DNA from 2 places in the Sporomusa sphaeroides DSM 2875 genome. Region 2 is predicted to be linked to the other one. Evidence: predicted binding sites of a transcription regulator. Region 2 holds the regulator's gene; the other holds the start of a gene.
What was found. The regulator HrcA, encoded in region 2, represses chaperone genes, less so after heat shock. The targets are predictions, from matches to a motif close to TGTTAGCACTCNNNNNNNNNGAGTGCTAACA.
Positions count from the first base shown of each region.

Region 1 (3,435 bases), 280 kb from region 2:
ATATGGTCTGCAATGATACGGGCGGCAATAAAAGGGAATGCAGCATTGACGAATATCCTGCTGTTCGTCAAATTCGGTTATTTCCGGATACTCTTTGAGCCGTTCATTTCTTTTGTTTTTCACAAATGTAACCCTCCATTACTCTGATATTACATAATATGCAGCGTTGAAATAATGGAGAGCAAAAAACGCCCGGACAACATGGAAGTGTCGGGCGCTTTTTCAACTTTACCTCCTGCTTTGTGCCATTAATGCAGCGACTTTGTTGGCAAAGCTGATTGGGTCTTCAGGGGCAATGCCCTCCATAAGCAAGGCCTGCCCATAGAGTAAATCGCAATAATCTTTAAACTCTGTAGAATCCGGAGCCGTTTCATGCAGGGTCTTGATAACGGCGAAAATTTCATGGTCTGGATTGATTTCCAGGATACGGCTTGCTTTGAAGGAAGACTTGTTCATCTCAGCTAAAATTTGTTCCATAGATAAGCTAATGCCGGTATCACCGCTAACCAGGCAAACAGCGCTTGATTTGAGGCGGCTGCTAAGCTTAACATCGGCAACTTTACCGGTCAACTGGTCTTTTATTGCTTTAATCAACGACTCATTTTCCTTGGAAAGCTCTTGAACCTCTTTTTGTATTTCAGAAGAGCCGATATCTTCCAAGTCTAAATTGCCGCGGCTGACTGACTGGAATTTTTTATCCTTGTACTCACCCAGAGCATCAATACTAAATTCGTCCACCCGATCAAAGAGGTAGAGGACTTCAATACCTTTTTCTTTGAGAAGTTCCATCTGTGGCAGACGCTCTACGGCAGAACGATCTTTGCCGGTGGCGTAATAAATAACTTTTTGTTGCTCAGGCATCCGGTCTGTGTACTCTTGCAATGTAGTAAGCTCTTCAGACTGGGAAGAGGAGAAAAGCAGCAGATCTTTTAACTTGTCACGACTGTGATAATCCGCATAAACTCCTGTTTTTATGGCTTTACCATACTCGTTCCAGAACTTTTCATATTTAGACCGGTCTTTGCTCAGCATATTTTCCAGTGTTTTCAGGATGCTCTTTTCCAGGTTTTTACCAACCAGTTTTAGCTGTTGACTGTGTTGGAGAAGCTCCCGGGAGATATTAAGGGAAAAGTCGGGAGAGTCGACCAGGCCTTTGACAAAGCGTAAATACTCAGGAAGCAATTCCTGGCAATTGTCCATGATAAATACATTTTTAGAGTATAGTCTGATACCGGTTGTGGCCTCACGCTGGTAAAAATCAAAAGGAGCATGAGCAGGAACGAAGAGCAGGGTAGTATATTCTACAGCACCTTCTACTTTCGAGTGAATGATCTCCAAAGCATCTTCCCAATCATGGAAAAGGGTTTTATATAGCTGATTGTACTCATCTTTGGAGATATCATTCTTGTTACGCGTCCACAGCGGCGTCATGGAGTTAAGGGTGCATACTTCTACTGTTTGGGAAGGAGGCGCATCAGCTATTGCTTTGCCCTCCGCATCTAATGGCTGTTCTTCTTTGACAAAATTCATTTTAATGGGATAGCGGATGTAATCAGAATATTTTTTTACCAGGTTTTGAAGAATATAGCGGTTTAAAAAGTTTTCTTCCTGATGCTCAGGTGAATGATACTCTTGCTTTAAAGTCAGTACAATCGTGGTGCCGCGCGTATCCTTGTCACACTCTTCGATGGTATAAGTGCCATCACCGGTTGACTCCCACTTAATTCCTTTGCTTTGTCCAGGTGCACGGGTTAATAAAGTTACTTTTTCAGCCACCATAAAGGCTGAGTAAAAACCGACCCCGAACTGACCAATTAATTCCGTATCAGCGACCGAACCAGCCTCTTTTACTTTTTCAAGGAAGGATTTTGTACCTGATTTAGCGATAGTGCCGATGTTCTCAACTACTTCATCAAGCGTCATGCCCATGCCATTGTCGGCAATAGTCAGAGTATGAGTAGTTTCGTCGGGAATAAGAAAGATTTCAAAATCAGTCTCGTTTTCTAAAAGCGCATGATTGGTTAATGACTCAAACCGAATTTTGTCGATGGCGTCTGAGGCATTCGAGATAAGTTCCCGCAAAAAAATTTCCCGGTTAGTATAAATAGAGTGAACCATCAAATCCAACAATTGTTTAGTCTCTGCTTGAAATTCCCTTGTTTCTTTAGTAATTGCTTCTTGAACCATAGAAACCTCCGATATTTTATTACTCTGTTAGCACTCTTTGTCTTTGAGTGCTAAATATATCTAAATAATAGCTAAATTACCAGGTAAAATCAAATGTTGCAACAGATAAATTAGTCCAAATTGCTATAATACTGCTGCTTATAGCTGTGATTTTCGTTATATTACGGTATTTTTCGCGCAAATTTTATTTGTTTGCAAATAGCAGCGTTTTTTTGGCGGGAGATAATCATTATGTGGCAACTTGTTGGTATTCTAAAATATAATACCAACAAAAGCATGACATCCCCCTTGACAATACTGGCTGCTATTCGTTATAATTCAAATGCAATCAATTGAATATGACCTTCATCGTAAGGGGAGTAGCTTTTCGGATAATTGTCAACATACGGTGCCTGAGGCATCTGGCATTATCATTGGTATATTACCAATAGTGAGACCTTCGGTATGTATTAATTGCGTACCTGAGGTCTTTTTAGTTTGAGAGGAGGAGCCACCAAGGAAGCAAAATAGCTTTTGCATTGGTATAGAATAGTGTTGGAAAACACCACACTAGTAAGAACAGAAAATAGGAGGAATAATTTATGGATTTTTTCGGTACTATTGGTCCTGAATGGTTTATGGCTTTGGGAAGCATCCTTTTGGTTAACTTGGTATTAAGCGGTGATAATGCTGTTATTATTGCACTTGCCAGTAAAAACCTGCCACCTGATCAAAGAAACAAAGCAATTATGTGGGGAAGTGTGGGGGCGGTTGTTCTCAGGATCATTCTTACCTTCGTAGCAGCTTATCTGTTGGATATCCCGTATCTCCAATTTTTTGGCGGTTTGGCCTTGCTTTATATTGCCATTAGCCTGTTGAAAAAAGATGAGGGTGAAGGCAATGTAGGTCAAGCTAATTCCTACTTCGAAGCCATTAAAATTATTCTGTTTGCCGACCTTATCATGAGCCTGGACAATGTTCTTGCTTTGGCCGCTATTGCCCAAACCGTTCCTTCCGGTAAATACGGTTTGATTACGATTGGTCTTGCAACCAGCATTCCGCTAGTGGTGTTTGGCGCCCAACTTTTGATGAAACTTATGGATCGTTTCCCGATCATTATCTATATCGGAGCAGGTATACTTGGGTATGCAGCCGCTGCAATGATCGTTGCCGATAGTGCGGTCGGACAATATGTCAGCGATTATGCGTTATTCCTCAAGATTGCTTTGACATTGGCAGTAGTTGGTATCGGGTATGTGAGGAGAAACA
Region 1 covers NZ_CP146991.1:2,353,528-2,356,962, reverse strand. Annotated here, with positions in the region: gene SPSPH_RS11030 (hypothetical protein) at 1-123, opposite strand, end outside; gene htpG (molecular chaperone HtpG) at 229-2,187, opposite strand; gene SPSPH_RS11020 (TerC family protein) at 2,769-3,435, shown strand, end outside.
Region 1: a site for HrcA is predicted at 2,213-2,243, ahead of htpG (molecular chaperone HtpG). Genes of this name have one in related genera too.

Region 2 (3,435 bases):
TCGTGGCCATTGGCTTGCCGCTGCCGCCAATAACCCGCACTTGTTCCAGCTTTTCATCCTGGTATACCTTTTGTGCAGCACCCAAATATTTTTCAATATCGGTCTGTTCTTTTTTCAAGCCGGTGCGTTTTATCATCCGCGCTCCGGTGTGATCGGCTACCCGGCGCAGATCTTTGGAAGATACCCTCTGAATAACCATAATATTGGCATCTGTGAGAATTTCCTCGGCAGCGCTGTGTACCCCCCGGTCAACCATAACAATGTTCACACCAAGACCAACAATCTTTTGCACATTGGATTTAAATTCATCCTGCAGATCGATATACCTTTTAAAACCGGCTTCTGTACTTAACGCCTCGTCTTCAATCTCTTCCGGTTCAAGTGCATCATCAATAAGCAGTAATTTTGCATTCAATATTTCTTCCGGCATTTCCTGGGTCATACGTTCCTGATCAACAATAACACCCAGAAAGACTTCATTGTCAGCGCCCGCTTCCGCCGTAATAATTTCGGCCAGCTTAAAGTTAGATTCGTTTAGCTTTTCCACACCTATCAGTTTAGCGGCTGCTACCACCAGGTCGGCAATATCTTCATGTTCCCGTCCGGCGATCATGGCAATACTCCGGAGTATGGGATCATTTACTTCAGTAATCGTACGGGTACGGTCCTTTACGTTTTCCAGGACTTTGGCGACACCATACCTGATGCCTTCAATGACTCTGGCGACAGGTACACCGCGCATAACCTGGTTTACCCCTTCAGATACCAGACTGCCAGCCATGATGGTAGCGGTAGTAGTGCCGTCTCCTACTTCGGCCTGTTGGGCCTTAGCGGTATTAATAAGCATTTTTGCCGCCGGATGATTAACATCCATCTTATCTAAAATTGTGACACCATCATTGGTAATAATAACTTCACCAAAACGGTCAACCAGCATAGTATCAAGCCCTTTAGGGCCGATTGTACCTTCAACGGCTGCAGTAATTGCCCGTACAGCATTGGCGTTAGTTAACAGAGCGGCTAATCGTTCATCCACATCAGCGCCACTGCCGGCTTGCTTTAAATTCATGGATTTCCTCCCACCTATAGCATTTTATACTTTTTCAAAATTTCACCTAAATGGCGTTGCATAAATTTAAGTACAGACATAGTTTTACCATATTCCATCCGGGTGGGACCAAGCACGGCAACCGTTCCTACCACTTGCCCGTCTATGCGGTACGTGGCTTGAACAACACTGCAGTCATGAATGCCTGTATATTTATTTTCCTGACCAATCGTAACAACCACACCATCACTGTTGGCCATATGGAGAATATCACATAGCAAACGGTCTTCCTCCAGCATGGTTAAGAGACCCTTAACCTTATCAACATCCCTGAATTCCGGCTGATTTAACATCTGCGTCGTGCCGCCAAGATACACTTTTTCCTTCTTATCAACAGTAAGTACATGCTTAAGCAGGGTAACGGCCCTTTCATACAACTGCGGGTCAGGCAAAATATCGTTTTGAATATCTTTTAGCACCGGTGTAGTAATCAGTTCGATCGCCAAGCCTCCCAGCCGGGAATTGATGGCAGTTGCCACACGGGTCAAGTCTTCATGGTTCAGGCCTTCAGGAATTTCAATTATTTTATTTTCTAACAACCCGGTATCGGTGATAATAACAACAATAGACCGGCACTCATCCAGCGGTAAGAACTGAAGGTATTTGAATGTACATTGTGACACTTGTGGTGCCAGGACCATAGAAACATTGCTGGTCACGCGGGAAAGGACCTTAACTGTCTCCTGAAATACTTCGTCTATCCGCCGGGCTTTTGTCTGATACCAGTTGTCGATGAGCTGAATATCTTTGTCAGAGATCTGGGGTGGTGCCAACAAACAGTCAACATAAAAACGGTAACCTTTGACTGAGGGTATTCTGCCTGCCGAGGTATGCGGTTGTTCAATATAACCTAACAGCTCCAAATCGGCCATTTCATTACGGATTGTGGCCGGACTGACCCCCAAATTATATTTACGGGCAATCGTCCGCGAGCCAACCGGTTCTGCGGTGGATATGTAGTCATCAATAATGGCGTGCAGGATTTGGCGCTTCCTTTCATCTAACATCGACTCCACCTCCTTGTTGTTAGCACTCATATCACGCGAGTGCTAACACCTACTAAAAAAATACCACTCCTTGGGTGTAATGTCAAGATAGTACACTACTTCTATGAGCTAATCGGGTAAAAAACTTCTAAATACTATATTGCCAAACTTCATCCCCGTATCGGTTAGCCAAATCCGTTCATCATCTGCCTTCAGCAAGCCTTGTCGTTGAAGCCTCGCAAAAACATTGCCAAACAGGTCAAAAAAATCTACACCAAAATACCGGGTAAAATGACTTAACCTCATCCCGCCGGTAGTACGCAATGCTAAGAAAATATATTCGGCCATAGACTCGCCCAAGGTCAATGTTTCCTCCATGACGACCGGAGACCTGCCTGTTGTTACTCTACTTATATATTCCTTAATTCCCGTTACCGTACCTGTTCGCTGCCTGTTTAAAAAAGAATGGGCAGCAGCTCCAAGCCCTAAATAAGGCTGATAATGCCAATATTTCAAATTGTGCCGGCACTCGAATCCCGGACGGGCAAAGTTTGAAATTTCATAACGGGCCAACCCTTGACTTGGTAAAAACTCAGACATTGCATTATACATGGCTTCCTCGTCCGCTTCATCCGGCAAGGCCAGCAACCCTTGTTCAGCGGCCGTCGCCAACGGGGTTCCTTCTTCCAGTTTCAGCCCATATACCGAAATATGGGCCGTATGTAATGCTGCCGCTTGCTCAAGCTCGCGAAAAAATCCAGCTGCTGTCTGACCTGGCAAACCATACATTAAATCAATACTTATATTATTAAACCCGGCAGCTTGTGCGTATTCCACAACCGCAAGACTGTCGGCCGTTTGATGGATACGTCCCAGGCCGGTAAGCAAATCATCATTAAAGGACTGAACACCAAAACTCAGTCGATTAATTCCGGCAGCTTTCAAGGCGGCAAGCTGCTGCCGCGTTACCGTGCCCGGGTTGGCTTCCATACTGATTTCAGCTCCGGACTCAATCGTAAAGTTATCCTCAAGACTGGCTACTATTTGCTCCAGCAGGGGAACCGGCAGGACACTGGGCGTGCCGCCGCCAATGTATACTGTGTCAACAAGCGGCTTATACAACTTACCGCCCTGATCAGCAATCTGCTGACACAAGGCGGTAGTGTAGGCCGTAAATAAGTGTTCTACTCCCGAATAGGAAGAAAAATCACAATACAAACATTTCTGTCGACAAAAGGGAATATGAACATATAGGCCAAGTTTGCTCATCGTCCGCTACCTTAATCCATTTTTAAAATAGCCATAAACGCTTCTTGCGGAACTTCAACGTTGCCCACTTGT
Region 2 covers NZ_CP146991.1:2,077,620-2,081,054, reverse strand. Annotated here, with positions in the region: gene SPSPH_RS09565 (TCP-1/cpn60 chaperonin family protein) at 1-1,069, opposite strand, end outside; gene hrcA (heat-inducible transcriptional repressor HrcA) at 1,084-2,115, opposite strand; gene hemW (radical SAM family heme chaperone HemW) at 2,224-3,363, opposite strand; gene lepA (translation elongation factor 4) at 3,375-3,435, opposite strand, start outside.